3 regions of the Streptomyces sp. NPDC026589 genome follow, and region 2 is predicted to be linked to each of the others. Evidence: riboswitches for the same ligand, from Rfam matches in the RefSeq annotation. Region 2 holds a riboswitch; each other region holds the start of a gene.
What was found. A riboswitch is a leader RNA that binds a small molecule or an ion and turns the genes downstream of it on or off. The one in region 2 is predicted to bind thiamine pyrophosphate.
Positions count from the first base shown of each region.

Region 1: it holds a riboswitch for thiamine pyrophosphate, as region 2 does, so the genes downstream of both, thiO (glycine oxidase ThiO) here and AB0F29_RS13260 (thiamine ABC transporter substrate-binding protein) in region 2, are expected to answer to the same signal.
Region 3: it holds a riboswitch for thiamine pyrophosphate, as region 2 does, so the genes downstream of both, thiC (phosphomethylpyrimidine synthase ThiC) here and AB0F29_RS13260 (thiamine ABC transporter substrate-binding protein) in region 2, are expected to answer to the same signal.

Region 1 is NZ_JBEZYG010000002.1:279,973-290,332, reverse strand. It holds gene AB0F29_RS04320 (NAD(P)/FAD-dependent oxidoreductase) at 1-1,120, shown strand, start outside; gene AB0F29_RS04315 (hypothetical protein) at 1,182-2,087, opposite strand; gene metF (methylenetetrahydrofolate reductase [NAD(P)H]) at 2,137-3,054, opposite strand; gene thiE (thiamine phosphate synthase) at 3,265-3,915, opposite strand; gene AB0F29_RS04300 (Rv2175c family DNA-binding protein) at 3,992-4,357, opposite strand; gene AB0F29_RS04295 (FAD-dependent oxidoreductase) at 4,437-5,678, opposite strand; gene AB0F29_RS04290 (hypothetical protein) at 5,758-6,099, opposite strand; TPP riboswitch at 6,151-6,263, shown strand; gene thiO (glycine oxidase ThiO) at 6,261-7,481, shown strand; gene thiS (sulfur carrier protein ThiS) at 7,478-7,744, shown strand; gene AB0F29_RS04275 (thiazole synthase) at 7,747-8,541, shown strand; gene pknB (Stk1 family PASTA domain-containing Ser/Thr kinase) at 8,675-10,360, shown strand, end outside.
Region 2 is NZ_JBEZYG010000006.1:275,051-285,410, forward strand. It holds gene frr (ribosome recycling factor) at 1-143, shown strand, start outside; gene AB0F29_RS13245 (phosphatidate cytidylyltransferase) at 143-1,228, shown strand; gene AB0F29_RS13250 (methyltransferase domain-containing protein) at 1,494-2,324, shown strand; gene rlmN (23S rRNA (adenine(2503)-C(2))-methyltransferase RlmN) at 2,506-3,612, shown strand; TPP riboswitch at 3,692-3,808, shown strand; gene AB0F29_RS13260 (thiamine ABC transporter substrate-binding protein) at 3,890-4,984, shown strand; gene AB0F29_RS13265 (iron ABC transporter permease) at 5,065-6,699, shown strand; gene AB0F29_RS13270 (ABC transporter ATP-binding protein) at 6,704-7,738, shown strand; gene AB0F29_RS13275 (response regulator transcription factor) at 7,743-8,411, opposite strand; gene AB0F29_RS13280 (histidine kinase) at 8,405-9,688, opposite strand; gene AB0F29_RS13285 (hypothetical protein) at 9,830-10,360, shown strand, end outside.
Region 3 is NZ_JBEZYG010000009.1:27,775-38,134, reverse strand. It holds gene hisC (histidinol-phosphate transaminase) at 1-346, opposite strand, end outside; gene AB0F29_RS17155 (LacI family DNA-binding transcriptional regulator) at 753-1,865, shown strand; gene AB0F29_RS17150 (metallophosphoesterase) at 2,040-3,212, shown strand; gene AB0F29_RS17145 (hypothetical protein) at 3,418-4,248, shown strand; gene AB0F29_RS17140 (DUF805 domain-containing protein) at 4,329-4,682, opposite strand; gene thiC (phosphomethylpyrimidine synthase ThiC) at 4,983-6,818, opposite strand; TPP riboswitch at 6,811-6,945, opposite strand; gene AB0F29_RS17130 (YibE/F family protein) at 7,016-8,362, shown strand; gene AB0F29_RS17125 (SsgA family sporulation/cell division regulator) at 8,386-8,823, opposite strand; gene AB0F29_RS17120 (helix-turn-helix domain-containing protein) at 8,925-9,701, opposite strand; gene AB0F29_RS17115 (DUF5326 family protein) at 10,074-10,286, opposite strand.

The sequences.
Region 1 (10,360 bases), on a different contig from region 2:
GGACGCCTGGGACCGTTCGCGGCGGCCGCTCCTGGAGGAGCCCCTGCGGGCGGACCACCAGGTGCTGGGGCGCGATCCGTATCCGGCGGTGCGCCGGCGCCGCCTGCTGCGCGGTTCCCGGCAGGCGGCCACGGTCGCGGAGATCGGCGCGTGGGAGCTGGCGGACGCCCGTCTCGCCGCGCTGCTCGACGGGTACGCGCTGTCCCACGGCCTCGACCCGCGCACCGCCCCCGCGAGCGCCGCGCTGCTGCCGTACATGGAGCAGACCTTCGGCAGCTGGTACGTGATGGGCGGGATGCGCGAGCTGGCGCGGGCGGTGTACGAGCGGTGCGTGGCCCGCAGGGTGCGGTTCGTCTTCGGGGCCGAGGTGGTCCGGGTCGTCGATAAGGACGGCCGGGCGGCGGGTGTGGAGCTGGCGGACGGTGAGGTGGCCGAGGCGGACCGGGTGGTGCTCGGGGTCCGGCCGCGCCCGGGTCTGGTGCCGGGTCAGCAGGTGTGGGGCGGAGGCGATGTGACGGTCCGACCGGGCTCCGGCGCGGGCGCGGCGGGCCGGTTCACGGTGCTGCTGTCGCTGCGCGGGGCCCGGGAGGCGGACGCCGTGCACCGGACCGTGGTGCACGGCGCCGACGGGGCGGCGGAGCAGGAGGCGGTGTTCGGGGGGCGGGTCGCCGGGAGCCCCATGGTGACGGTGCTGCGCCCCGACGATCCGGCGACCCGTCCGGACGCGGAGCACGAGGCGGTGACGCTCACCGCGACGGTGGCTCCGCAGGGGCCGGTCGACTGGCGGGACGCCGGGGTGCGGCAGCGGTTCGCCGAGGTCCTGGTGGAGCGGGCGACGGCGGCCGTCCCCGGGCTGCGGGAGCGGATCCTGCACACCGAGGTCCGCACGCCCGCGGAGACCGAGGACGGGACGGGGGCCGAGGGCGGTGCGGTGCCGCCGCCCGCGCTGGCCGGGGCCGGCGGAGCGTATCTGCACCCGGGCAACCTCACGCGGCTGCCGGGGCTGTATCTCGTCGGCGGCTGGTCGCACCCGGGCGGCGGGCTGGCGCACGCCGGGATGTCGGGGACGCTGGTGGCCGGGCTGGTCGTGGAGGGCGACGCGTTCCGCGGCTCACGCTGATCGGGAGGGGGCTGCGCGTGTGCCGCTGCCGAAGCGTCCCTCCCCCGGCAGCGGCGCGGCCTCAGTAGCGGTACTGCTCGTTCGGGCCGGTGTCGTAGCCGTTGCCGTTGGCGTACGGAGCGGGCGTCGCGGGCTGCTCCGGCGGCATCGGGGGGTACTGCTCGGTGTCGCGCTGCTGCGGGACCCAGACGCCGCCGGGCGGGGTGTCGGCGACGTAGCCCTGGGCGTAGGGGTCGGGGTGGCTCTGCTGCCCGCCCTGGCTGTCGTAGCCGTCGCCGCCATGACCGTAGGCGTCGTGACCGCCGTAGGAGGGGGCTCCGTTGGTGGTGCCGATGTACGGGTCGGAGTAGGCGGCGTAGCTCTGCGGGTCGGTGCCGTAGTCGTAGGTCCCGGCGTAGGGGTCCTGGGCCGGGGGCTGTTCGTAGCCGGTGTACGGGTCGTACGCGGCGTACTGCGGCTGGGCCGAGGGGTCGGCCTCGTGGCCGTGGTCCTGTCGGGCGCTGCCGTTCGCGTCGTAGCCCGTGTTCCCGTACACGCCGTACTGGCCGGTGTCGTCGGGCAGGGGCTGCGGTTCGTAGACGGACTGGGCGGGCGGGCCGGCCGGGGGCTGGTCGTACCCGGGTCCCGTGACCTCCAGGTCCGAGACCTCCAGCGTGGGCTCCTTCACGGCGGCGCCCTCGCTGCCGGCCCTGCGGCGACGGCTCTCCCCCGGACTGCCGCCTATGGCCCAGCCGGTGGAGAAGCCGCGCCGGAAGGACAGCGTCACAAAGGTCTGGCCGGTGGCGAAGGCCAGCGTCCCGACGACGATGACCGGAACGGAGGCCAGCAGCACCCCGACCACCACGCCGAGGAAGCCGCCGAAGGCGAGGAGCCGCCAGCGCAGTCGTGCCTTGTACTGCAACAGCACCTCGCCGAGCAGCCACAGGGCCACCAGACCGAAAGCGATGTAGAGGACCGTCCAGCCCACGCCCGCCCCCTCCTTCGGCCGTAGCCGCGTCGGCGGCGGGTACGACCGGTCACGACTGCTTGTGCAGTCCGAGTTTTTCGTAGATTTCGAGCGTAGCCGTCGAGTTGTTGAGCGTGATGAAGTGCAGTCCGGGCACACCCTCGGACAGCAGCTTCGCGCAGAACTCCGTTGCGAACTCGATGCCAATGGAGCGTACAGCGGCTGGATCGTCCTTGGCTGCGAGGATGCGCTCTTTCAGCGACGCGGGCACGGTCGCGTTGCTGAGCTGGGAGAACTTTTCCAGTTGCTTCACGCTGGTAAGGGGCATGACCTCGGGGATCACCGGCGTTTCGCAACCCGCGGCGACCACACGGTCACGCATCCGGAGATAGTCCTCCGGACGGAAGAACATCTGGGTGATCGCATAATCCGCGCCCGCCCGGCACTTGTCCACGAAATGACCGATGTCCGTCTCCCAGTCGGACGACCGGGGGTGCATTTCGGGAAATGCCGCCACGCCGACGCAGAAGTCGCCCGACTCCTTGATGAGACGGACCAGGTCGGCGGCGTACTTCACCCCCTGCGGGTGCTCGACCCACTCGCCCATCGGATCGCCCGGCGGGTCGCCGCGGACCGCGAGGATGTTCCTGATGCCCGCGTCGGCGTACTGCCCGACCATGTTGCGCAGCTCGGCGACGGAGTGGTTCACCGCGGTGAGGTGGGCGACCGGGGTGAGGGTGGAGTCGGCGGCGATCTGCTGGGTGGCCCGGACCGTCCCGGCGCGGGTGGAACCGCCGGCGCCGTACGTCACGGAGACGAAGCTGGGACGGACCGCCTCGACGCGCCGGAGCGCGTTCCAGAGGTTCCGCTCGCCCTTCTCCGTCTTGGGCGCCCAGAACTCGAAGGAGTACGACGTCTTGCCGGTCGCTAGCAGGTCACGCACGGTGCGCGCGTGATCCGTCCTGGTGGAGGGTGTGCCAAGGGCCATAGGGGGAGGTTAACCAGGCGGTGGACGCTCCCCCAACCGCAGCAACCGACTTTGTCTCGTTTTGCCGGACTGTTGTCCAGCCCTCGGACAAGTGAGACGGGAGGTTCCGCGTCGGCGCGCAAGCCGACAGATGCGTCGGTACGCGGGCCGGCATGCGGGGCGGCGCGACGGTCGGCGCGCTGATCGGCGCGCTGATCGGCGCGCGGAGAATCAGAGCGCGCGGGCCCTGACGCGTCGGGCCAGCTCGGCGGTGGCGGCGGCGGGATCGTCGGCCGCGGTGATGGCCCGGACGACGACGACACGGCGGGCTCCGGCGTCCAGCACCTGGTCCAGATTGCCCGCGTCGATCCCGCCGATCGCGAACCAGGGCCGTGACCCGCCGAGGGAGGCGGTGTAGCGCACGAGGCCGAGGCCGGGGGCGTGGCGGCCGGGCTTGGTGGGAGTGGGCCAGCAGGGGCCGGTGCAGAAGTAGTCCACACCCTCCTGGGCGAGCGCCGCGTCGACCTCGGCCTCGGCGTGCGTGGAGCGGCCGATCAGGCGGTCGGCGCCGATGATCGCCCGGGCGGCGGGGACCGGGAGGTCGCCCTGGCCGAGGTGGAGCACGTCGGCGTCGATGGCGTGGGCGACGTCGGCGCGGTCGTTCACCGCGAGGAGCTTGCCGTGCCGGCGGCAGGCGTCGGCGAACACGGCGAGGTGCTCCAGCTCCTCGGCGGCCTCCATGCCCTTGTCCCGGAGCTGGACGATGTCGACGCCGGCGGCGAGCACCGCGTCCAGGAAGGCGGGGAGGTCACCCTGGCGCTTGCGGGCGTCCGTGCACAGGTAGAGCCGGGCATCGGACAGCTGCTCGCGAGGCGTGGACATGGGTGGGCTCCCCCGTGGTCGTGACGGTGCACGGGCCGCGCCGGGCGGCCCGTGCACCGTTTTCCGTCGTATCGGTTCAGACGGCGAGCGCCTGGGCGCGGCGCTTCACCTCCGTACCGCGATTCTCGCTCAGCGCCTGCGCGGGGGTGCCGGGCAGGGTCGGGTCGGGAGTGAAGAGCCACTCCAGCATCTCTTCGTCGGAATAGCCGTCGTCCCTCAGGAGGGTCAGGGTGCCGGAGAGGCCCTTGACCACCTTGTCGCCGTCGATGAAGGCGGCGGGCACCTGGAGCGCCCGGTTCTCACCACGGCGTACGGCGATGAGCTGGCCATCCCTGACCAGCTGCCGTACGCGCGTCACCTGGACATCGAGCATTTCCGCGATGTCGGGAAGGTGGAGCCAGGCGGGGACGAGAGCATCGGTCTTTGCGTCAATCTCGGTCACAGGGACAAGCGTGCCATCCCGGACCGACAGCCGGTAGCCGGGCCGACCGTACGGGGCGGCCCGGCGGGTCGCCGGTCCGTCACAGGGCGGCGGACTTCAGCGGTGCGGCGGGGTCGGCCACCTTCTCCGGGTCGAGGGCGGCCCCCGACTCGATGAGCCTGCGGCCCTGGGCGAGGTCGCGCGGGCGGCCCACGGCGAGCACGGCCGCCAGCGCGCCGTCGCGCAGCCAGCACACCGACCAGGCGGTGTCCGCCCCGTCGCCGCGCCACACCAGGGTGTCGGCGTCGGCGTGGTGGCCGGCGTACTGCACGAAGCGGCCGAACTGCTCGGACCAGAAGTACGGGACGGGGTCGTAGACGGGGAGCGGCTCCCCGGCCTGTACGGCCATGATCGCGGCAGCCGCGGTGCGTGGGCCCTGGAGGGCGTTGTCCCAGTGGTGGACCAGCAGGCGTGTCCCGTAGCGGGCGGAGGGGAAGGAGGCGCAGTCCCCGACCGCGTACACATCGGGCAGCGAGGTACGCAGGGCGCTGTCGGCGGTGACCGAGCCGTCCGGGCCGAGCGCGACCCCGGAGCCGGCGAGCCAGCGGGTGGCGGGGCGCGCGCCGATGCCGACGACCACGGCCCCGGCGGGCAGGACCCGGCCGTCGTCGAGGACGACGGCCCCCTCCTCGACGCGGTCGACCCGGGCGCCGGTGAGGAGTTCGGCGCCGCTGTCGGCGTACCAGGCGGTCATCGGGGCGGCCACCTCGGCGGGCAGGGTGCCCGCGAGCGGGCGGGCGGCGGCCTCGACGACGGTGACGGCGCAGCCCGCGGCGCGGGCGGCGGTGGCGAACTCCGCGCCGATCCAGCCCGCCCCGACGACGACCACGTCGTGCTGCCGGTCCAGGACGGGCCGCAGCCGGGCGGCGTCGTCGAGGGTGCGCAGCAGGTGGACGCCGGGCACGCCCTCGGCGCCGGGCAGGGTCATGGGCTCCGCGCCGGTCGCGAGGACCAGGGCGTCGTAGGACACCGGCCCGTCGGCGGTGTCCAGCACATGGTCGGCGGCGCGCAGGGCGGTGACGTCCAGGCCGAGGCGCAGGGTGATGTCCAAGGCCTCGAAGTCGACGTCGAAGGCGGAGTCCTCGGCCTTGCCCAGCAGGACGGCCTTGGACAACGGCGGCCGGTCGTAGGGCTGGTGGGGTTCGGCGCCGATCAGGGTGACGGGCCCGGTGAAGCCCGCCTCGCGCAGGGCCACGGCGCTCTGCACGCCCGCCATGCCCGCCCCGACGACCACGACGTGCCGTGCCTGCCGCGCCGTCCGCTGTTCCGTCTGCTCGCTCACCCGTCCACCTTAATCATCTGACAGGTCGTCAGGTAAGGGGGTGGCGGGAAGGAACCCAGGAAGGAACCCGGCAGGGAGCTCAGGAAGGAAGCTGTTCCACCACGCTGGTGCCGCTGCCCTCCTGGGACTCCCAGGCCCACCGCTCCTCCAGCCGCACCCGGCCGTCGGCGAGGTCGACGACCGTGGAGAGGCAGTGCCCGGACGAGGTCGTTCCGTCCCGCTTGAGCTGCACGTAGCGGAAGTCCAGCGCGTCCCCGTCGCGGGTGCCGACGAGATGACCGCGGACCACGTCGCCGCCCGCGTACTCGGCCCAGATCCGGCCGTCCAGCTCGTGGTACGTGAAGCGGGTGCGGGTGCCGACCTGGCCCGGGGCCTGGTCGGCGACGGGTGACAGGACGAGTCCGTCGAGCGAACGGGCCATGGCGGGCGCTCCTCTACTGGCCGGGGGCGGCGGGGTTTAGGGTGGCCAAGGTAGAACACTCGCGGGAGCCCGGACGCACCGGGCTGAGAGGGAGGCTGGCCGGCCTCCGACCGTACGAACCTGCTCCGGGTCATGCCGGCGAAGGGAGGGGCTGGACACCCATGCGCGTCTCGGAGAGAAGCTCCGGATCCGATGTCCTCGTCAAGAGAGGCCCCGGATCCGACGTCCTCGTCATCGGGGGCGGAATCATCGGCCTGGTCACGGCGTGGCGGGCCGCCCAGCGGGGGCTGCGCGTCACGGTCGCGGACCCGGAACCGGGCGGCGGCGCCGCCCAGGTCGCGGCGGGCATGCTGGCCGCCGTCACCGAACTGCACTACGGCGAGCAGATGCTGCTCGGGCTCAACCTCGCCTCCGCCGCCCGCTATCCCTCGTTCGTCGCCGAGCTGGAGGAGGCGAGCGGCCGGGACACCGGCTTCCGGACCTGCGGCACGCTCGCCGTCGCACTGGACTCCGACGACCGGGCGCATCTGCGCGAACTGCACACCCTCCAGGAGCGTTCGGGCCTGGAGTCGGTCTGGCTGAGCGGCCGTGAGTGCCGCCGCCTGGAGCCGATGCTGGCCCCGGGCGTCCGCGGCGGCCTCCGGGTCGACGGCGACCACCAGGTGGATCCCCGCCGCCTCGCCGCGGCGCTGCTGACCGCGTGCGAACGGGCCGGGGTCGCGTTCCGCCGGACGACCGCCGAGCGGCTCACCGTCGCCGGGGGCCGGGCCGCCGGGGCGCTGCTCGGCGACGGTACGGAGTTCGCGGCCGATCAGGTCGTGCTCGCCGCGGGCAGTCTCAGCGGCCGGCTCGCCGGGCTCCCGCCGGAGCTCCTCCCGCCGGTCCGCCCGGTCAAGGGCCAGGTGCTCCGGCTCACCGTGCCCCGGGCGTACGCCCCCTTCCTCAGCCGCACCGTGCGCGCCGTGGTCCGGGGCGGTCACGTCTACCTCGTGCCGCGCGAGAACGGCGAGCTGGTCGTCGGCGCCACCAGCGAGGAGATGGGCTGGGACACGACCGTCACCGCCGGCGGGGTGTACGAGTTGCTGCGCGACGCCCACGAGCTGGTACCGGGCATCACCGAGCTGCCGCTCACCGAGACCCGGGCCGGTCTGCGTCCCGCTTCGCCCGACAACGCCCCACTGCTCGGCCCGACCGCCCTGCCCGGTCTGCTGCTCGCCACCGGCCACCACCGCAACGGCGTCCTGCTGACGCCCGTCACCGGGGACGCGATGGCTGACGTCCTGACCACCGGCGAGCTGCCCGAGACGGCCCGCCCCTTCACCCCCGGCCGTTTCGAGACCGCCGCCCTCGCCGCCCCCGTACTCCAGGAGCAGCCCGTATGACCCAGCAGCACGCCGTACCGGATTCCGGCGCCACCGTCTCCGTACCGGTGTCCGCCGCCACCGTCGCCGTCTCGGTGAACGGGGACGTCCGCGCCGTTCCCGCCGGGACGGATCTGGACGCCCTCGTCGCCACGCTGACCCCGGCCCGCTCCGGGGTCGCCGCCGCCGTCAACGAGAGCGTCGTCCCGCGCGGCCAGTGGGCCGCGACGACGCTCGGCGAGGGCGACCGCGTCGAGGTCCTGACCGCCGTCCAGGGAGGCTGAACATGTCCGACGACGTCTTCACGCTGGGGCCCACCACGTATGGCTCCCGGCTGATCATGGGCACCGGCGGGGCCCCGAGCCTGGAGGTGCTGGAGCGCTCGCTGATCGCGTCCGGCACCGAGCTGACCACGGTCGCGATGCGCCGGCTGGACCCGACCGTGCGGGGTTCGGTGCTCTCGGTGCTGGAGCGGCTCTCCATCCAGGTCCTGCCGAACACCGCCGGCTGCTTCACCGCGGGCGAGGCGGTGCTGACCGCCCGGCTGGCCAGGGAGGCGCTCGGCACCGACTGGGTGAAGCTGGAGGTGGTGGCCGACGAGCGGACCCTCCTCCCCGATCCGATCGAGCTGCTGGACGCGGCCGAGGTCCTGGTCGACGACGGATTCACCGTGCTGCCCTACACCAACGACGATCCGGTCCTGGCCCGGAAGCTGGAGGACGTGGGGTGTGCGGCGATCATGCCGCTCGGCTCCCCCATCGGCTCCGGGCTCGGCATCCGCAACCCGCACAACTTCGAGCTGATCGTCGAGCGGGCCGGGGTGCCGGTGATCCTCGACGCGGGGGCCGGGACCGCCTCGGACGCGGCGCAGGCGATGGAGCTGGGGTGCGCCGCTGTAATGCTCGCCTCGGCGGTGACCCGGGCCCAGGAGCCGGAGCTGATGGCGGGTGCGATGCGTCACGCGGTGGAGGGCGGGCGGCTCGCGTACCGGGCGGGCCGGATTCCGCGCCGTCACTTCGCCCAGGCCTCGTCCCCGGTGGACGGCCGGGCGACGCTGGACCCGGAGCGGCCCGCGTTCTGAGCGCCGGTACGTGTTCGGGGGCGCCGCCCCCGAACCCCCGCTCCTCAATCGCCGGAGGGGCTTGAATCGCGGAACGGCCCCGGCAACGCCCTCGCCCGTCCGGGGTGTCGGCGGCGGCTCGTAGACTCTCGGGGTGGACACGACCCTCCAGGACCCTCTCGTCGGGCAGCTGCTCGACGGCCGGTATCGCGTTGAGGCGCGCATCGCCGTCGGCGGGATGGCCACGGTCTACCGGGCCGTGGACACCCGCCTGGACCGGGTGCTCGCCCTCAAGGTGATGCACCCGGCGCTCGCCGCCGACGTCTCGTTCGTCGAGCGCTTCATCCGTGAGGCCAAGTCGGTGGCCCGCCTGGCGCACCCCAATGTCGTCGCGGTCTTCGACCAGGGCGCCGAGGGCGCGTATGTCTACCTCGCGATGGAGTACGTGGCGGGCTGCACCCTGCGCGACGTGCTGCGCGAGCGCGGGGCCCTGCAGCCCCGGGCGGCGCTGGACATCCTGGAGCCGGTCCTCGCGGCGCTCGGCGCCGCGCACCGGGCCGGGTTCGTGCACCGCGACATGAAGCCGGAGAACGTCCTGATAGGGGACGACGGCCGGGTGAAGGTCGCCGACTTCGGCCTGGTCAGGGCGGTCGGCACGGCCACCGACACGACCGGCTCGCTGCTGGGCACGGTGTCCTACCTGGCCCCCGAGCAGATCGAGCACGGCAGCGCCGACACCCGCAGCGATGTGTACGCCTGCGGGGTCGTGCTCTACGAGATGCTGACCGGCGTCAAGCCGCACACCGGGGAGAACGCCGCCCAGGTCATCTACCGGCACCTCAACTCCGACGTCCCGGCCCCGTCCGCCGTCGTGCCGGGGCTCCCTGTCGCGCTGGACAGCCTGGTGGCGAGCGCGACCGCCCGCAATCCCGAGGTGCGCCCGCACGACGCGGTGCTGCTGCTGGCCGAGGCGCGTGAGGCCCGTGCCACGCTGACCGACGCCGAGCTGGACGCCGTACCGCCGGGGGCCCTGTCGGATGCCCATGACGGCGCGGACGACCGTACGAGCGTGATCCCGCGGGCCCTCCCGGCGGACGGCGACGGGGCCGGAGTACACCGCACCAGCCGGCTGGTGATGCCGCCCGCGGACCCTGCCGCTCCCCGGCGCGCGACCGGCCGTCGCGGCCCGTTCGGCGGGCCGCACCGCAAGCTGATCATGGCGCTCACCGCCGTCCTGCTGACGCTGGGCATCGGGACGGGCGTCTGGTACATCAACTCCGGGCAGTTCACCCAGGTCCCCTCGCTGCTGGGCCAGACCCAGCAGACCGCCGAGAAGCGGCTCTCCGACGAGGGGCTCGGGCTCAAGGGCGTGGAGCGGGTCTTCAGCGACACCGTCGAACGGGGCTCGGTCGTGAGCAGCGACCCTGCCTCGGGTGACCGGATCCGGGGCAACGGCTCGGTGAAGCTCGTCGTCTCGCGGGGTCCGGAGATCGTGCGGGTGCCCGATGTGGTGGGCCGCTCCCTCGCGGACGCCCGGCGCTCTTTGAAGAAGGTGGGCCTGGCCCCCGGGATGGTGACCAGGGAGTTCAGCGAGGACGTGGACCGCGGCGAGGTGATCCGCACGGATCCCCGCGCGGGCACCGACCGCACCCCGGACACGGCCGTGGCGCTCGTCGTCAGCAAGGGCGCCCCGATCGACGTCCCGGACGTCACCGGGCTCTCCGCCGAGGAGGCCGCCGCCGAGCTGGCGGCCGAGGGGCTGAAGCCCGAGGTGCTGCCGGGCCGGGTCCACTCCGCCGAGGCCGAGGGCGATGTGGCCGAGCAGTCCCCCGGCGGAGGG
Region 2 (10,360 bases):
TCGACAAGCTCGTCAAGGACAAGGAGTCCGGCGAGGACGAGGTGCGCCGCGCCGAGAAGGAGCTTGACGACACCACCGCGAAGTACGTCGCGCAGGTGGACGAGCTGCTCAAGCACAAGGAAGCCGAGCTGCTCGAAGTCTGATGAACGACTCTACCTGGGGTGCCCCGCAAGGAGCCGGTTACTGGGGCACGCCCGAGATGAGGGCTGCCCCGGCGGGTCCTGCCCACGATGTGCATGGCGCCCAGCAGACTCGGCCCATGCCCAACGTGCCGGACGTTCCCGACGCAGGTAGAGACGCGCAGAGCCGCGACGACCGGGACAGGGAAGCCGCTCACGTCAGCGGCCCCCTGTTCCGTGACGAGAAGCCGCAGGAGCCCATGTCCACCCCGCTGCCGCCCCCGCCGCAGAAGAAGCGTGCGGGACGTGATCTGCGCGCCGCCATAGGGGTGGGCCTGGGTCTCGGCGCCGTCATCGGCGTCTCGCTGTTCATCGTGAAGGCCGCTTTCATCGGCGTGATAGTGGCCGCGGTCGTCGTCGGCCTCTGGGAGCTGACCTCCCGCCTCCAGGAACGCAAGGGCATCAAGGCGCCCCTGGTGCCGCTGGCCGTCGGCGGAGCCGCGATGGTCGTCGCGGGTTACGCGCGAGGACCCGAGGGCGCCTGGATCGCGATGGCCCTGACCGCCCTCGCGGTGCTGGTCTGGCGGATGACCGAGCCGCCGGACGGGTATCTCAAGGACGTCACGGCCGGGGTCTTCGCGGCTTTCTACGTACCCTTCCTGGCCACCTTCGTCGCCCTGATGCTGACGGCGGACGACGGGTCGTGGCGGGTCCTGACCTTCCTGATCCTCACCGTGGTCAGCGACACGGGGGCGTACGCGGTCGGCTGGCGCTTCGGCACGCACAAGCTCGCCCCGCGCATCAGCCCCGGGAAGACCCGCGAGGGACTGTTCGGAGCGGTCGCCTTCGCGATGGTCGCCGGCGCGCTGTGCATGGAGTTCCTGATCGACGACGGCGCCTGGTGGCAGGGACTGCTGCTCGGCCTCGCGGTCGCGGCCAGCGCCACCCTCGGCGACCTGGGCGAGTCCATGATCAAGCGGGACCTCGGGATCAAGGACATGGGCACCCTGCTCCCCGGCCACGGCGGCATCATGGACCGGCTGGACTCGCTCCTGCCGACCGCGCCGGTCGTCTGGCTGCTGCTGGTGCTGTTCGTTGGCTCCGGCTGACCGCTTCGGCGCCCCCGCGCTCCGTCCCACCTGCACGTTTTACGAGTGAGGGTCCGTCGTCCACAGGGCGGCGGACCCTCGCCCGTCTCTGTCTGCGACACCCGTGATCCATGACCGGGTCCGGCGACCCGGCAGGCCCGCGCGGAGGTCACCGTCGGGCCATGCGTGCCTACCGGTCCCGGCGGTCTCTTCGTACTCCAGGACCCCTTGGCTTCCCCGCTTCAACGCACTGGACCTGTCCACCGGTATCCAGGAAACTGCGACCATGCTGAATCCCGAATTAGCACCCTCCGTCATGCGGTTCTACGGCGAGACGGCCGACGAGGACAGCCGTCTGCGCACCTCGGCAGACGGCCGGATGGAACTGGTCAGGACCCAGGAACTCCTCCGGCGCTTCCTGCCCCCTGCGCCGGCGCGTGTGCTCGACGTGGGCGGGGGGACGGGGATTCACGCTGAATGGCTGGTGAAGGACGGCTACGACGTCGCCCTGGTGGACCCGGTGCCCCGTCACGTCGAGGCCGCGTCGGCGGTGTGCCCGGCGGTCGTCGGGGACGCGCGCGACCTGCCCGAACCGGACGACACCTTCGACGTCGTGCAGCTCCTCGGGCCGCTCTACCACCTGCCCGACCCGGCGGACCGGCAACGGGCGCTCGCGGAAGCCTCTCGGGTGGCCAAGCCCGGCGGGCTGGTCGCCGCTGCCGCGATCAATCGCTATGCGTCGCTCTTCGAGCACGTCACGTACGCCCACCTGCACACCGAACGGATACACCACTCCGTCTCCAAGATTCTGGAGACGGCGGTCTACGACGGATCGCGGGGGTTCACCCTGTCGTACTTCCACCGGGCCGAAGAGCTGGTGGCGGAGCTGGTCGCCTCCGGGCTGGAGGATGTGCAGGTCTTCGGCATCGAGGGCCCCGCCTGGTCGCTGGTGAAGGCGGCGGAACAGCAGCCGGGCGAAGGTCCCACGGCTGAGCTGATCGCGTCAGCCATGGACGCGGCCCGCATGGCGGAGCCGTACCCGGAACTCCTCGCCGCCAGCTCGCACCTCTTGGCCGTCGGTAAGGTTCCCGCCGACAGTGCCGACCGACGGCCCTGACCTGCGGACGGGGCCACGGGCCGGGCCGCCCGTGGGCCGTCGGAGGGCTGCCGACGACCGACCCACAACCACCATCCACGACCGGCACCGTCCGGCCCGGGGCGTCGCTGAGCTGGGTGATGACCGCTGAGCCGGGTGATGACCCGGGGCACCTCGTCGTGTCTGCGACACTGGATGAACCATGCCTAAGCCCGGAGAACTCACTTTCGTCGCGCCCCGCGGATCCAAGAAGCCGCCGCGGCACATCGCCGACCTCACGCCCGCCGAGCGCAAGGAAGCGGTCGCCGCGACCGGTGAGAAGCCGTTCCGCGCCCAGCAGCTCTCGCAGCACTACTTCGCGCGGTACGCGGCCGACCCGGCCGAGTGGACGAACATCCCGGCCGGATCGCGGGAGAAGCTGGCCGAGGCGCTGTTCCCCGACCTGATGTCCGTGCTGCGGCACATCAGCTGCGACGACGACACCACACGCAAGACCCTGTGGAAGCTGCACGACGGGACGCTCGTCGAGTCCGTCCTGATGCGCTACCCCGACCGCGTCACGATGTGCATCTCCTCGCAGGCCGGCTGCGGTATGAACTGCCCCTTCTGCGCCACCGGGCAGGCCGGCCTCGACCGCAATCTGTCGACCGCCGAGATCGTGCACCAGATCGTCGACGGTATGCGCGCCCTGCGCGACGGCGAGGTGCCCGGCGGGCCCGCGCGGCTGTCCAACATCGTCTTCATGGGCATGGGCGAGCCGCTCGCCAACTACAACCGGGTGGTCGGCGCGATCCGCCGTCTCACCGACCCGGAGCCTGACGGTCTCGGCCTCTCGCAGCGCGGGATCACCGTCTCCACCGTGGGCCTCGTCCCGGCCATGCTGCGCTTCGCCGACGAGGGCTTCAAGTGCCGCCTCGCCGTCTCGCTGCACGCCCCGGACGACGAACTGCGCGACACCCTGGTCCCCGTCAACACCCGGTGGAACGTCCGCGAGGTGCTGGACGCCGCCTGGGAGTACGCGGAGAAGTCCGGCCGCCGGATCTCCATCGAGTACGCCCTGATCCGGGACATCAACGACCAGGCCTGGCGGGGCGACCGGCTCGGCCGGCTGCTCAAGGGCAAGCGGGTGCACGTCAACCTGATCCCGCTGAACCCCACGCCCGGCTCGAAGTGGACCGCCTCGCGGCCCGAGGACGAGAAGGCCTTCGTCGAGGCCATCGCAGCCCACGGCGTGCCCGTCACCGTCCGGGACACCCGCGGTCAGGAGATCGACGGGGCCTGCGGGCAGCTCGCGGCCTCCGAGCGCTGAGGGCTGTCCCGTAGCCCTTGGCCTCTCCCGCCCGGGCGGCCGAAATCCGCCGGTGTAGCCTGGGCCCGAAATCAACTTCATATTCCGACAGGGGAGCGCCACAGCGCTGAGAGTGCGGCACCAAGGACAGGTTGGCCGCAGACCCTCTGAACCTCGCCCGGGTCATTCCGGGTAGGAAGTTCGGACCTTACTCAAGCTGTTGCGCCCTGCCCGCTTCCGGTTCGCCGGACAGCGGGCGGGGCCGCGTCTCTTCCTGGTCATCTCCAGGAGGAATCACATGAACACCACCACGAAGTACGCGGCGACAGTGCTCGCCGCCGCTCTCGGCGTCACCGTGCTCGCGGGGTGCGGCGACGACGGTTCCGCCGGCTCCGGGGAGTCCATGGGCCCCGGCTCCAAGACCGTGACCCTGGTGAGCCACGACTCCTTCAACGTCTCGGACAAGGTGCTGAAGGCGTTCACGAAGGAGACCGGCTACAAGGTCGAGATCCTCAAGAGCGGCGACGCCGGGGCCGCGCTCAACCAGGAGATCCTCACCAAGGGCTCCCCGCGCGGCGACGTCTTCTTCGGCGTCGACAACACCCTGCTCTCCCGCGCCCTCGACAACGGTCTGTTCACCGCGTACGAGGCCAAGGGCCTGGACACGGTCGCGGCGGACACGCAGACGGACGAGAAGAGGCGGGTCACGCCCGTCGACACCGGCGACATCTGCGTCAACTACGACAAGAAGTACTTCGCCGACAAGAAGCTCGCCCCGCCGAAGACCTTCGACGACCTGCTCAAGCCCGCGTACAAGAACCTCCTGGTCACCGAGAACGCCGCGAGCTCCTCGCCCGGCCTCGGCTTCCTCCTCGGCACCATCGCAGCCCAGGGCGAGGACGGCTACGAGGCGTACTGGAAGAAGCTGAAGGCCAACGGCGTCAAGGTCGTCGACGGCTGGGAGCAGGCCTACAACGAGGAGTTCTCCGGCTCCGCGGGCGGCAAGAAGGCCAACGCCGACCGGCCGCTCGTCGTCAGTTACGCCTCCAGCCCGCCCGTCGAGGTGCTCTACGCCGACCCGCAGCCCAAGGAGGCCCCCACCGGGGTCGCCACCGGCACGTGCTTCCGGCAGACCGAGTACGCGGGGCTGCTGACCGGGGCGAAGAACGAGGCGGGCGGCAAGGCACTGCTGGACTTCATGATCAGCAAGACGTTCCAGGAGGACATGCCGCTGAACATGTTCGTGAACCCGGTCGTGGAGGACGCTGCCCTCCCCGAGCTGTTCACCAAGTTCGGCGAGAAGATCGACACGCCTCCCACCGTCGCACCCGAGAACATCACCGCCAACCGTGAGCAGTGGATCCAGTCGTGGCAGTCGCTGGTCCTGAAGTAGAGCCCGGGGCGAAGACCGCCGGGGCCGACCGGGAACGGCACAGGACCGGGCGGCGCGGGGCCGCGCTGCGGCTCGGCCTGATGGCCGTGCCCGTGGCGTTCTTCGCGGTGTTCTTCGCCTATCCCGTGACCGCGATCGTCGGCCGCGGGCTCAAGGCGGGGGGCGACTGGCAGTTCGGGCGGATCGGCGAGGTGCTGGCCCGCCCGGACATCCTCGACGTCCTCTGGTTCACCACCTGGCAGGCCCTCGCCTCGACCGCGCTCACCCTGCTGATCGCCCTGCCCGGGGCGTACGTCTTCGCCCGGTTCGACTTCCCCGGCAAGCAGCTGCTGCGGGCGGTCGTCACGGTGCCGTTCGTGCTGCCCACCGTCGTCGTCGGCACCGCGTTCCTGGCGCTGCTGGGCCGGGGCGGACTCCTCGACGAACTGTGGGGCGTCCGCCTGGACACCACCGTGTGGGCGATTCTGCTGGCCCACGTCTTCTTCAACTACGCCGTGGTCGTACGGACGGTGGGCGGGCTCTGGTCCCAGCTGGACCCCCGGCAGGAGGAAGCCGCCCGGGTGCTCGGCGCCGGACGGTTCGCGGCCTTCCGCCGGGTGACGCTGCCCGCGCTCGCCCCGGCCGTCGCTGCCGCAGCGCTGATGGTCTTCCTCTTCACCTTCACCTCCTTCGGCGTCGTGCAGATCCTCGGCGGGCCCGCCTACTCCACCCTGGAGGTGGAGATCTACCGGCAGACCGCGCAGCTGCTGGACCTGCCGACGGCCGCCGTGCTGACCCTGGTGCAGTTCGCCGCGGTCGGCGCGATCCTCGCCGTGCACGCCGCGACCGTACGCCGCCGGGAGCGGGCGCTGAAGCTGGTCGACCCGGCCCGGACCTCCCGCAGGCCGCGCGGCCCCGGACAGTGGGCACTGCTCGGCGGCGTCCTGCTCACCGCGCTGCTGCTGATCCTGCTGCCGCTCGGGGTCCTGGTGGAGCGCTCCTTCGACGGCGCTGCTGGAGCCGGCGGATCCGGCGGGTACGGCTTCGGCTACTACCGGGCCCTCCAGTCGGCCGGGTCCGGCGGCTCCTCCACCTTCCTGGTCCCACCGCTGGAGGCCGTCGGCAACTCCCTGCGGTACGCGCTCGTCGCGACGCTCATCGCGCTCGTCGTCGGCGGGCTCGCGGCGGCGGCCCTGACCCGGCGGGCCGGGCCGCTGGTCCGCGGCTTCGACGCGCTGCTGATGCTGCCGCTCGGGGTGTCCGCCGTCACCGTCGGCTTCGGCTTCCTGATCACCCTGGACGAGCCGCCGCTCGACCTGCGCACCTCCTGGATCCTGGTCCCGCTGGCCCAGGCCCTGGTCGGCGTCCCCTTCGTCGTACGGACCATGCTGCCCGTACTGCGCGCGGTCGACGACCGGCTGCGGGAGGCAGCCGCCGTGCTGGGGGCCTCCCCGCTGCGGGCCTGGCGGGAGGTCGATCTGCCGCTGGTGCGGCGGGCGGTGCTGGTCGCGGCGGGTTTCGCCTTCGCCGTCTCCCTGGGGGAGTTCGGCGCGACGGTCTTCATCGCGCGGCCGGACAACCCGACCCTGCCGGTCGCCGTGGCCCGGCTGCTGGGCCGGTCCGGGGAGCTCAACTACGGGCAGGCGATGGCCCTCAGCACGATTCTGATGCTGGTGTGCGCGGTGTCGCTGCTGCTCCTCGAACGTATCCGCACCGACCGATCCGGGGAGTTCTGAAGAGATGCTGAGCTTGCGGGAAGCCACCGTGCGGTTCGGGAAGCGGACGGCGCTCGACGCTGTCGACCTGGAGGTGGCCGACCACCGGATCGTCTGCCTGCTCGGTCCCAGCGGCAGCGGGAAGTCCACCCTGCTCCGGGCCGTGGCCGGGCTCCAGCCCATGGACGGCGGCCGGGTCCTGCTGGCCGGACAGGACCAGAGCGGCGTCCCGGTGCACCGGCGCGGCCTCGGCCTGATGTTCCAGGACCACCAGCTCTTCCCGCACCGGGACGTCGGCGCCAACGTCGCCTTCGGGCTCCGGATGCACGACGTCGGGCGGACCGAGGCCGTGCGGCGGGTTCGTGAACTGCTGGAGCTGGTCGGTCTGCCCGGCGCCGAACGCCGCGCGGTCGCCGCGCTGTCCGGCGGTGAACAGCAGCGTGTCGCCCTGGCCCGCGCGCTGGCCCCGCGCCCGAAGCTCCTGATGCTGGACGAGCCGCTCGGCCAGCTCGACCGCAGCCTCCGCGAACGGCTCGTCGTCGAACTGCGCACCCTCTTCCAGGAGTTGGGTACCACCGTGCTGGCCGTCACGCACGACCAGGGCGAGGCGTTCGCGCTCGCCGACCGGGTCGTGGTGATGCGGGACGGCCGGATCGCGCAGGAGGGCGGCCCGCTGGACGTCTGGCAGCGCCCCGCCTCGGCGTTCGTCGCCCGGTTCCTCGGCTTCGACAACGTCACCGGGGCGACCGTGACCGGCCGGGCCGCCGCCACCCCCTGGGGCAAGGTCCCGGTGCCCGAGGGCTCCCCGCAGGGCGAGGTGGATCTGCTGGTCCGGCCCGCCGGGGTCCTGATCGGCGCTCCCGAGGACGGTCTGCGCTGCACGGTCGGCGTCCGCACCTTCCGGGGGAACCACGTGACCGTACGCCTGGCGCCCGAGAACGCGCCGGTGCTGGAGGCCGAGTGCGCCCTGCGGGACACCCCGGACGAGGGCGCGGTCGTGGGCGTCCGCTTCGACGCGGCGGAGACGGTGGTGCTGGCGGCAGGGGCGGACGCCTCCTAAGGACTCAGGGAGCCTGTGTCCCCGCCACCACCAGCCCCAGTTCGTACGCCAGGATGACCGCCTGCGCCCGGTCCCGCAGTCCCATCTTCGCGAACAGCCGGTTGATGTGGGTCTTCACCGTGTGGTCGGTGATGGTCAGCCGGTCGGCGATGGCCGCGTTGGACAGGCCCCGCGCGATCAGCACGAGCACCTCCGCCTCGCGCGCGGTCAGTCCGTCGATCGAGCGCGGCGGGGGAGCGCTGACCCGCTGGCGGGTGAACTCGGCGATGAGCCGCCCGGTGATCTCGGGAGCCAGCAGGGCGTGGCCGCCCGCCACCACCCGTACCGCGTGCATCAGCTCGGGGAAGGTCGCGTCCTTGAGCAGGAATCCGCTGGCTCCGGCGGCGAGGGCGTCGAACACGTACTCGTCCAGGCCGAACGTCGTCAGCATCAGTGCCCTCGTCGCCCCGCCCGACGCCGCGACGATGCCGCGCGCCGCGTCGATGCCGCTGAGCCTGGGCATGCGGATGTCCAACAGCGCCACATCGGGTCGCAGTTCGGCCGCCCTGAGCACGGCCTGCTCGCCGTCCTCCGCCTCTCCGACCACCTCGATGTCGTCCTGTGTGTTCAGCAGGCCGGAGAACGCCGTCCGCACGACCGCCTGGTCATCGGCCACCAGCACCCGGATCACCACGGCAGTTCCGCCTCCACGAGAAAGCCGCCGGCCGGGCTCCGGCCGGTGGTGAGACCACCGCCGAGCAGGGCGGCTCGTTCGGCCATGCCCACCAGTCCGTGCCCCGGCCGTCCGGAGCCGCCGGAGAGATCGGGGCCCGGCCCGTCGTCCGTCGCGCGGACCGTCAACAGGCCCGGGCGGTAGTGGAGTTCCACGATCGTGTGCGCACCCGGGGCATGCCGTCGGGCGTTCGTCAGCGCCTCCTGGACGATCCGGTACGCCGACAGCTCCCAGGACGCGGGCAGTGGCGCCCGCTCGCCGGTGACCCGTAGCTCGGCTGCACCGCCCGCCGCCCGGTGTTGGCCGAGGAGGTCCTCCAGACCGGCCAGCGAGGGCTGCGGGGCGGTGAGTGGCGCCGTTTCGGCGCCGTCGCCCGTCCGCAGCACTCCGAGCAGCCGCCGCAGCTCCGTCATCGAGGACCGCGCGGTGCCCGCGATCTCCTGGAAGGCGTCCCGCGCCGGGGGCGAGAGGTCCGGCGTCGTGTACGTGGCGCTCTCGGCCCGCACCGCGATCACCGACACCGAGTGGGCGATCATGTCGTGCAACTCCCTTGCGATCGCGGCCCGTTCCGCCTCGGCCGCCTGCCGCCGCTCCATCGCCAGCAGCCGGGACTGCGCGGCGGCCCGGGTGTGCCGGGTCTCCTCGCGCGCCCGCACCGCGTCGCCCGTGCTCACCGCACCCAGGACCATCACCGTCAGCACCAGCGTCTCGGCGTACAGCCCCAGGCTGAACCTGTCCGTGCCCTGGAGCGCGGGCAGCCCGGGGGAGCCGTCCCGCGCCCACCGGTCGATGTGCACCAGATTGACGGACAGCGCGGCCAGCGAACCGGCCAGGACGAGCACCGCCGGATGCTGCACCCGGTGCCGCCCGAGCGTGTAGCAGCCGATCAAGGACCCGGCGATGGTGGCGTACGCCATGTTGCCGTCGGTCGCGAAGCTGAGGAGGGCCGCGCCCACGGTCAGGAACCCCACGGCGGGCCGCGTCGCCCGCAGAGCCAGCGAGGCCGTGCAGACCAGCACCCCGAAGGCCGTGATCGCCGAACCCGGTACGACGGCCAGCTCCACGACCGCGAAGAGCGTCAGCGCTCCTCCGGTCAGCCAGGCGTACGCGGGCTCCGCCGTCCAGTGCCGCAGTCGCCGCCGGATGCCCCGGCCCGCCGTCAGGACGTCGGCGGTGGCTGTGGCGGTGGCCGTAGCGGTGGCGGTGGCCGGACGGTCCGGCGGGACGGTTCGCGTCATACGGCGATTGTTCGCCACCCGACGGGCCGGCGCATCGGAGCAGGGGTGGAGTTCGCGGAGCCGTCTCATGCCACGGGTTGACCTCAAGGACCGGACGGTGGTGTGACGTTCCGTGAACGGCCCGTTCCTAGCCTCGGACGCATGGCCACTTTCGCGCTCCCCGCCCCTTCCGACCTGCACCGGGACCGTCCCGCGCGGCCCGGTGACGCGGCTTGGTGGGCGTTCTGCGCGGCCACCGCCCTGGCGCTCGGGACCTTCTCCTCGCTCGGCCCGCACCGGGTCTGGGGCGCCGCCGCGACACTCGGCTACACGGCCGCCGCGGTGCTCGCGGGCCGCGGTCGGAGCCGCCGCACGGCCGGGGCGGTCGCCGTCACCGGCGCGGTGCTGCTGCCCCTGCTGGTGCTTTTCGCCGTGGGCCGGGCGCAGTTGGAGGTGGACGTCGTCGCCCGCTCGGCTGGGCTCCTGCTCTCCGAGGGCACGCCCTATCTCGAACGGCCCACCGTGCCCGAGGACTTCAACCCGTACCTCCCCGGTATGGCGGCCTTCGGGATACCGGAGGCGGTGGCCGGGCCCGGACCGTTCACCGACCCCCGGCTGTGGATGGGCGTCGCTTTCCTCGGCGCGTTCGCCCTCGCCCTCCCGGCGGGGGCCCGCCGGGAGGCGCCCCGATGG
Region 3 (10,360 bases), on a different contig from region 2:
CGAAGGACCGCCAGGCGTAGATGACCTCGTCGCCGGGTCCGGAGGTGGCCTGAAGCAGCTGCTGGGCCACCCCCACCGACCCGGTGCCGGTGGCGAGATGCGCCAGGGGCACACCGAAGCGGTCGGCCAGCTCGTTCATCAGGCCGGTGCACGCCATGTCCGGGTAGCGGTTGAAGTTCCCCGCGGCGGCGAGCGCCGACTCCAGCACCCCCGGCAGCGGCGGAAAGGGGTTCTCGTTGGAGGACAGCTTGTACGCGACCGGTCCGCCGGCCGCCGCCGGCTTCCCCGGCACATAGGCGGGAACGCCGTCCAGCTCGGCGCGCAGCTTGGGGCTCGTCTCGCTCACCGCAGGTCCTCCTCGACCGTCTGTTCACAGCAATACTGCACACCTTAAGAGGATTGGGCCCCGCTGCGAATGGCCCGAGCGGGAAATCGACCGCAGTGCCCGGGAATGGGGCGTCATGCGGGGCCGGTCCGAGCCCCTCCCGAGGGGGGAGCGTTTCGCGTTCCGGCGCGCGCTGGTGGCTCGCGCCGTGGCGCGCGTCCCCCGAAGTGGTGAGTTGAGACCTCTTCGAGACATCGCACATACAGCAGGCTGCCGCCCTCCAGTACCTGAAACAGCTATGCAAGAGCAGCCAACTCCCTTGCATTACAAGGATTCTGATGGGCTGTGACCTTGCAGAAACGTGCCTGTCAACGTGTGCATATGCGACCGGACCGACCACCCCTCGGAGCCCTACTATCGGCTCGCCATGACAGCAGCAGGGAAGCACCAGGTGAGCCGGACGGAGACCCCCCGGCGCAGCGGCCGGCCAGGACGGGCGGGGATCCGTGATGTGGCCGCCGCGGCCGGAGTCTCGATCACGACCGTCTCCGACGCGCTCAACGGCAAGGGCAGGCTCCCGGACGCCACCCGCCGCCATGTCCGCGAGGTCGCCGAGCGCCTGGGCTACCGCCCTTCCGCCGCGGCCCGAACCCTCCGTACGGGCAAGTCCGGCCTGATCGGCCTGACCGTGACCACGTACGGGAATGAACCTTTCACCTTCACCGAATTCGCGTACTTCGCGGAGATGGCGAGAGCCGCGACCTCCGCGGCGCTCGCCCGCGGCTACGCCCTCGTCATCCTCCCCGCCACCTCCCGGCACGACGTCTGGTCGAACGTCGCGCTCGACGGGACCGTCGTCATCGACCCCTCCGACCAGGACCCGGTCGTCACCGAACTCGTCCGCCAGGGACTGCCCGTGGTCTCGGACGGCCGCCCGGCCGGGACGCTCCCCGTCACCGCCTGGGTCGACAACGACCACCGGGCCGCCGTGCTCGACCTCCTCGACCATCTCGCCGCCGCCGGAGCCCGCCGTATCGGCCTGCTGACCGGCAACACCACCGACACGTACACCCGGTTGTCCACCACCGCCTACCTCCACTGGTGCGAGCGGGTCGGCCAGGATCCCGTCTACGAGTCCTACCCGGCCCACGACCCCTGCGCGGGAGCGGTCGCCGCCGACCGGCTGCTCGCCCGCCCGGACCGCCCCGACGCGGTCTACGGGCTCTTCGACCCCAATGGGACCGACCTCCTCGCCGCGGCCCGCCGCTACGGACTGCGGGTCCCCGAGGACCTGCTGCTGGTCTGCTGCAGCGAGTCCACCGTGTACGCGGCCACCGAGCCGCCCATCACGACGCTCTCGCTGAAGCCCCGCCGCATCGGCACGGCCGTCGTCCAGCTCCTCATCGACGCCATCGAAGGGGTCGAGCACGACGGGCCGGTGGAGCAGGTCATACCGACGGAGCTCATCGTCCGGACCTCCTCGCAACGACGTCCACCGCGCACCACGGTCAGCGCGCCACGCTCCCCCAGCGGGGACTGATCATCTCTTTTCGGACTAATCAGCCGGTGAACCGAGCGTGCGCCCGGATTCACCACCCCTGGTGCGTCACACAGGTCGATCCGCATTCCTATGATGGGCGCACGACACCGCGGACCACCTCTACCAGGCAAGGCCCGTCAGGTGTACGGCGGCGCGACGGTGGTGGAGGGGTCGATGACTCAGGGGGCCGGTCAGGAACCCGTGGTGCGGACGGCGACGTTGCGTGACTTCCGGGTTCCGCCGTATGCGCAGACGCCCGTGCCACCGCAAGCGCAGGCGGCGCCTCCTTCCCCGGTGCCACCGCGGGCGCCGGAACCGAACCCTCCGGCGCCCGGCGCCTCCGTGCCCCCGGCAGTGCCGCCGCGCGCTCCCGCCCCGCCCCGGCCGCCGCATCCCGGCAACGCCGTCGTGGGCGGCGAGCAGCCGGAGGGCTACACCCCGACCGAGCGGGACCTCCCGGTCATCCGTCGCGGCGACACGGTCCAGGTGCAGACCGTTCCCGAGCCGCGCCCCGTGGCCGAGGACAGCCGCGGCCCGCTCTTCGTCGTCGGCGACGTCCACGGCTACCTCGACGAGCTGATCGCCGCCCTCGGCGCGCAGGGCCTCATCGACGCCGACGGGAACTGGGCCGCGGGCAACGCCCGTCTGTGGTTCCTCGGCGACTTCACCGACCGCGGGCCCGACGGCATCGGAGTCATCGACCTCGTCATGCGGCTCTCCGCCGAGGCGGCGGCGGCCGGCGGCTACTGCAAGGCCCTGATGGGCAACCACGAACTGCTGCTGATCGGCGCCAAGCGGTTCGCCGACACTCCCGTCAACTCCGGGGCGGGCACCGCCACCTTCCAGGCCGCCTGGCTGCTCAACGGCGGCCAGAAGACCGACATGGAGCGCCTCCAGGACGTCCACCTCCAGTGGATGTCCCGGCTCGACGCGGTCGTCGAGGAGGACGGCCATCTGCTGATGCACTCCGACACGACGGCCTACCTCGACTACGGGTCCACCATCGAGGACGTCAATGACACGATCACGGCCATTCTCACGCGCAACGACGCCGACGAGTGCTGGGACCTCTTCCGCAAGCTCACCAAGCGGTTCGCCTTCCGGGACGAGGGCGGCGCCCAGGCGGTGCGCGAGCTGCTGACGACGTACGGCGGACAGCGCGTCGTCCATGGTCACAGCCCCATTCCCTACCTCCTGGGCGAGGTCGGCACCGAGGACGGCGAGGACGGCGCGGGGCCCGTGATCAACGGCCCGCACGTGTACGCGGACGACCTCGCCATCGCCATGGACGGCGGAGTGACCATGGCCGGAAAGCTGTTGGTGGTTCAACTCCCGCTGCATGACTGACCGTCGGCGGGGAAGGCGCTTCAGGTTCCGCCTGCGCCGACCTCGCCGATCGACGGGCCCGTCACCGGGCCCAATTCTGGAAACACCCTGTCACCCCGTGCCGTGAGCGCTCTACCATCGGCGTATCAGTGGCAGGCTCTCCTCCGTTTCCGCCCGATCGCCCGGTCTCCACGCGGGCAGCCGGGCACCGACGGAGCATCGGGGGATGCAGATGACAAGCGCTCCGCACCTGCTGGCCGAGGACGGACCCGAGTACGAGCGGATCCTGGGCGACGCACTGCGCCACGCTCATGAACGCCCGGACCTGGAGGGCGTCGGGGACCGGCTCAACACCGAACAACTGCGCACCATGGCGCTCAGCGCCACGGCGCTGATCACCGCGGCCGCGGCCACCGAGTACGAGCACTACGTGAAGGCCCGCGGCGAACTGCGCCGCGCGGCGGCCGCGGAGGGGATCGACGGCGGCCCGGCCACGGACGGGCCGCAGAGCACGGCGGCCGGCTCGGGCGCCGGCATAGGCGCGGTCATCACCGTCCTGACCCCGCTGCTGGCCGGCTCCGCGGCCGTCATCTTCCTGCTCGTCGGCTATCTGGTGAAGGCGGTCGGCCCGTCGGTGACCTTCGGCGGCACGATGGTCGCGGCCGGGTGGTTCTTCGCCGCGGTCGCCGCCGCGGCGATCCTGGTCGCGGCCGTCGGGCTGCTCGTCACCGCGCTCCGCAACGGTGCGACGTCGCTGGCCGCCGAGGACGAGGAGCAGGAGCTACCGGAGGACGTCGCACGGGCCAGGGAGGCGTGGCGCCACGCCCTGCTGGAGCGCGGCATCCTCCCGTTCCTCCGGGACGCCCTGGCCGACCCGACCGCGGGGCCCGCCGCACGGACCCCGCACCGTTCGCCCAACCGCATCCCGAAGGTCGGGTACAGCAGGCCGGACTTCTCCGGCCCGGACGACGGGCCGGCGGCCGGTCCCCGGCCGACCTTCACCAGCCCCGACTTCTCGAGCCCGGACTTCGGCGGACCGGAGCACCGGCCGGAGTGAGGTCCGGGTACGGCGAAGGCCGGGGCGGCTGTGTGCCGCGCCCGGCCTCGCGGTGCTCCGGAACGTACCGGAGCTGTCGGTCAGACGGCCGGAGCCAGCTTCGGGTTGGCACCGTGCTGGTTCGCCTCCGGCTTGCCCTCCGAGGCGAGGAAGACGAGCAGGATGATGGCGCCGACCAGCGGGACGAACGAGATGAAGAACCACCAGCCCGAGCGGCCGGTGTCGTGCAGACGACGCACCATGACCGCCAGCGACGGAACGATGACCGCGGCGAGGTAGAGGTAGTACGGGATCTGCGTGTCGATCGCCATGCCGAGCACCGACAGCACCACGCCGATGATGAAGTTGAAGAGCACGAACATCCAGTACTCCTTGCGGCGCGCGCGTCCGCTGAAGCCTGCGTAGTTCTTGAGTACGTCCAGGTACCAGTTCACTGTGATTCCCTCCCCGGCCCCCGATCCGAGGGGGCGCCAATTTCAAGCCAAGCAAGCCGGAAAGTAAGCCACAGATAAGGAAAGGGTCAAGCGCAGGTGAGCTGCGGGCCAAACGTACATACAGCTGCCACACGACTGTATCCATACTGTCGCTTGACAAGGTAACCAACCGGGGCAAAACAGCCTGAAGTGGCCGTAGTTGCTCGGTAAGCCATAGAACACCCATACGCTCCTGGCCGGATCCGGCCTCGGTCCCGCGGAGAAGCCGACCGCCGGGGAAGGCCCGGCGGCCGGCCCGCGTCAGTCGGCGATGGGCAGGTAGACCCGGTTGCCGGCGGCCGCGAACTCCTTCGACTTCTCGGCCATGCCCTCCTCGATCTCCTCCTGCGAACCACCGTGCTGACGCCGGATGTCCTGGGAGATCTTCATCGAGCAGAACTTCGGCCCGCACATCGAGCAGAAGTGCGCCGTCTTCGCCGGTTCGGCGGGCAGCGTCTCGTCATGGAACTCCCGCGCCGTGTCCGGGTCGAGGGCCAGGTTGAACTGGTCCTCCCAGCGGAACTCGAACCGCGCGTCGGAGAGGGCGTCGTCCCACTCCTGCGCACCCGGGTGCCCCTTGGCCAGGTCGGCCGCGTGGGCAGCGATCTTGTAGGTGATGACGCCCGTCTTCACGTCGTCCCGGTTCGGCAGTCCCAGGTGCTCCTTGGGCGTGACGTAGCAGAGCATCGCCGTGCCCCACCAGGCGATCATCGCGGCGCCGATGCCGGAGGTGATGTGGTCGTAGGCGGGCGCGACGTCCGTGGTCAGCGGGCCGAGCGTGTAGAACGGCGCCTCCTCGCAGATCTCCTGCTGGAGGTCGATGTTCTCCTTGATCTTGTGCATCGGGACATGCCCGGGGCCCTCGATCATGGTCTGGACGCCGAACCGCTTGGCGATCGTGTTCAGCTCGCCCAGCGTGCGCAACTCGGCGAACTGCGCCTCGTCGTTGGCGTCCGCGATCGACCCGGGCCGCAGTCCGTCGCCCAGGGAGTAGGTGACGTCGTACGTCGCGAGGATCTCGCAGAGCTCCTCGAAGTGCTCGTAGAGGAACGACTCCTTGTGGTGGGCGAGACACCAGGCCGCCATGATCGAGCCGCCGCGCGAGACGATGCCGGTCTTACGGCGGGCCGTCAGCGGAACGTACGGCAGGCGCACACCGGCGTGCACCGTCATGTAGTCCACGCCCTGCTCGGCCTGTTCGATGACGGTGTCCTTGTAGATCTCCCAGGTCAGCTCCTCGGCCCGGCCGTCGACCTTCTCCAGGGCCTGGTAGAGCGGGACGGTGCCGATCGGCACGGGGGAGTTGCGCAGCACCCATTCGCGGGTGGTGTGGATATTGCGGCCGGTGGACAGGTCCATGACCGTGTCGGCGCCCCACTTCGTCGCCCAGGTCATCTTGTCCACCTCCTCCTCGATGGAGGAGGTGACGGCCGAGTTGCCGATGTTGGCGTTGACCTTCACCAGGAACCGCTTGCCGATGATCATCGGCTCGATCTCGGGATGGTTGACGTTGGCCGGCAGCACCGCCCGGCCCTGCGCGATCTCCTCGCGGACGACCTCGGGCTCCACGTTCTCCCGGATCGCCACGTACTCCATCTCCGGGGTGATCTCCCCCCGTCGGGCGTACGCGAGCTGGGTGACGGGGCGTCCGTCGCGGCTGCGGCGCGGCTGGCGCGGGCGGCCGGGGAAGACGGCGTCGAGGTTGCGCAGTCCGCCGCGCGGCGAGGTGTGCTTGAGCCCGTCGTCCTCGGGGCGGGCCGGCCGGCCCGCGTACTCCTCGGTGTCGCCGCGGGCGATGATCCAGTTCTCCCGCAGGGGCGCGAGGCCCCGGCGGACATCGGTGTCGATGGAGGGATCGGTGTACGGCCCGGACGTGTCGTACAGCGTCACGTCCTTGCCGTTGGTGAGGTGCACCTGTCGAACCGGCACCCGGAGGTCCGGGCGCGAGCCCTGGACGTACCCCTTGTGCCAGCCGATGGACTTCCCGGCCTCGTTGTTCGGCGTCCCGTCGCCCGGCGTCGTGCCGCCCGGCGTCGTGCCGTCCGGCGTTCCGTCGTTCTGTTTCGAGGCAGGCGTGCGTGCGTCCGCTGTGGTCATGAGACCTACTCCCTACGCCGGCATTACCCGGTAACAGGTTCGGCGGTCGGCGCAGCGTGTTCCCGTACGGATGTACGGCGATCAGCGCCCTCTCAGCCCGGTGCTCCGAGCTCCCGCGTGTGCAAAGGTGCCTCCACGCTAGCGTCCTTTCGGGCGAGCTGACCAGAGGGGCCTCCCGTTCTTGCGATGATCGCCCCGTGACCTCCCCCCAAAGCGACCCCGCACCCCAGCCGCCCCAGGGCCACAGCCACGGCCACACCCACAGCCACGGGCCGGCCGCTCCGGTCTCCCGGCACCTGCGCAAGGTGATCGCCGCCGTGCTGATCCCGTTCGCGACGGCGGTCGTCGTCGGCCTGATCGCGTTCTGGCCCGGCGGCGCGCCCGACCACGAGCGCACCGGCGTCGGATTCGACCGGCAGACCCAGGACGGCAAGGTCGTCCAGGTCGTGAAGGTCGACTGCGCGGACGTCAACGCCGCGCAGGTGCCCCCGACCGGTGACACCTCCACGCCCTCGGGACGCGAGGCCGTCAACGAGCAGGAGGGGGAGTGCGCGAAGGCCACCATCGAGGTGACCAGCGGCGACGACAAGGGCCGGAAGTTCGTCGAGGTGGTCCAGCCGGACGCTCCCCGACAGCTGAAGGAGGGTCAGGGCGTGGTCGTCGCGTACGCCCCCGACGCGCCGCGCGACCTCCAGTACTCGGTGACCGACGTGGACCGGAAGGTCCCGATGGCGGTGCTGGCCGGGATCTTCGCGCTGGCGGTGGTCCTGGTGGGCAGGATGCGCGGAGTGATGGCGCTGGTGGCGCTGGTCGTGTCGTTCGCCGTGCTGACCCTGTTCATCCTGCCGGCGATCCTGCAGGGCTCGAACCCGCTGGTCGTGGCGGTGATCGGGGCCAGCGCGATCATGCTGGCGGCCCTCTATCTGTGCCACGGGGTCACGGCCCGTACGTCGGTCGCGGTCGTCGGCACGCTGATCTCGCTGCTGCTGATCGGGCTGCTGGGCTCCCTGTTCATCGGCTGGGCGAACCTGAGCGGCAACACCGACGACAACACCGGCCTCATCCACGGCCTCTACCCGGACATCGATATGAGCGGTCTGCTGCTGGCCGGTGTCATCATCGGTTCGCTCGGGGTGCTCGACGATGTGACGGTCACCCAGACCTCCGCCGTCTGGGAACTTCACCAGGCGGACCCGCGGATGGGTTGGAAGGGTCTGTACCGGGCAGGTATCCGGATCGGAAGGGACCACATCGCCTCGGTGGTCAACACCCTGGTGCTGGCGTACGCGGGCGCGGCGCTGCCGCTGCTGCTGCTCTTCTCCATCGCCCAGAGCAGTGTGGGGACGGTGGCCAACAGCGAGCTGGTCGCCGAGGAGATCGTCCGCACACTGGTCGGATCGATCGGCCTGGTCGCCTCGGTGCCGGTGACCACGGTGCTCGCCGCGCTGGTCGTCTCCGCGGACCGCCCGGGATCCGGTGGCGCACAGGCGGCTACGGCCGCACCCGCGCGGACGGGTCGGGGCCGTCGTCGTAAGTCGGGGTGACGGGGCATCGGGGGCACGTGCGGTCAGCCCGCGTTCTGCTCCTCGGCGAGGATGCGGCCGAGCGCGTCCTCCAGATTCCCGTCGAAGTCACCCAGAGTGTGCTCCTGGCCGAGCGGCACGAGCTTGTCCGTCCGGTCGAGAAACGCCACCAGTGGCGCCGTCCCCGCCCGGAACAGCGCACGGTCCGCGCCGACCTGGAGCCGGATGTGCACATCGCCGAGGCCCTCGGGCTCGGTCGGGCCGATGTGCACATCTCCGTCGCCGCTCGGGCTGTTGAGCCCGTCCAGCAGCAGTTCACGGCCGAACGCCCAGGTCACAGGGGCATCGCCGGGAAGGTGGAACGTCATCCGGATGGCATACGGATCGCCGACCTCGTACCGGAGCTCCACCGGAATACGAAAAGAGAGCTCCTCGGAGACGAGGAAGCTCATCATGACCTCTGCTTGAACCGACTCGCGCATCGTTCAACCCCGCAGTAGATGAATCTGGCCAGGAATGATCCCCCATGGCCCTATTGACGCCATCGTGGTGCACGCGATAGCAGATCACAAGGAGTGATTTTTCAGATACTGATAGAGAACACGAACGAACGCAAGAGGCTGGCGACTTCGCCACGTAACTGTTCGACTGCGGGCAGCAACCGATCTTCCCGGTCCAGGGGTACGGAAATGGCCATCGCCGCAATGGTGGCACCGGCCGTGACGGGAATCGCGGCGCACACGGTCCCCAGTGCGTACTCCTGGCGTTCGATGACCGGTTCACCTCGACGGAGGGTGCGCAGCCGTTCCAGAAGTGTGGCGCGATCTCGCACTGAGTAACGGGTGAGAGGGCGCACGGGGTGTCGGTCGAGGTGGTCCTCGCGGGCTCGCTCGTCGAGTTGGGCGAGCAGACACTGGCCGATGGCGTGCGCGTGCGCGGTTTCCCGGAACGAGGCCCACTCCTCCACGGCCGGGGTGTCGGGGGCGTCCGCGACCGCGATGAGATCGATCTCGCCGTCGCAGTAGACGGCGCAGTACACCGGGGCTCCGATGACGTCCCGCCAGCGGCCGAGGGAGTCGGCGACGGAGGCGGGGCGCGGGCGGCTCCGGACCCCGGGGGCGACGGTCAGGTTCTCGGCGGCCGCGCCGAAGAGGAAGACACCGTTCTCGCGGCGGAGATAGCCCTCATGGGTGAGGGTGCGCAGCAAGTGGTAGGCGGTCGGGAGCGGAAGCCCCGCCTCACGTGCCAGTTGCTTGGCGGGCGCCCCGTCCCGATGGGTGCCCACAGCCTCCAGCAACCTCAACGCCCGCTGAACCGAACCGATCAAGGTCGGCACAGCGGTGCTAGATGCCGTGGTCAAGGGCCACCCCCAGGCATGGTGACGGGCCGTCGGCCCTCCCGTGGGGGCCGCCCCCACGGGCCTGCCGCGATCCCGAGGACCGGAGATCCGGCCCGTGACCGGCGAGGACCGGTCCGGGCGCCGACGATCGAAGGCCAACGACCGGACTGTCGTACCCAGGACCGATCAGGCGATCGATATGGTGACGGAAGGTCACATTCCGGATGGCGGCAGTGGTTTGTCACTGTATCGGCCGCCTGTGGCAGACGGGTGGTTTCCTCCGGGACTTAGCTCTGCTGGGCTAATCTCGCGCGCCGGCGCTGACCTCACCTCGTCCTGCGGGCCCGGGACGAACAGACCGGACGGCCCCCGTGCCGACCCGTGTTCCGTGTACTACCAGTCACCACGCGAGGGCGACGACGACATGAACTTGCGGACGACGAAGATCAGCCCGCCGACCACGACGACGAAGACCAGTGCCTTGAAGAGCAGGCTGATCACGAAGCCGACGACGCTGGCGATCAGCCCGCCGAACACGAAGATCGCAATGACGGGCACCGCGATCCACTTCACCCACCAGGGCATTCCCGCGAATATCTCCCGCACGGCCATCGCCTCTACCTCGTCTCTCTGAGTCCTTGCCTCGATGCTAAAGGCGCGAAGGCCTCCCGCGGGGGCCG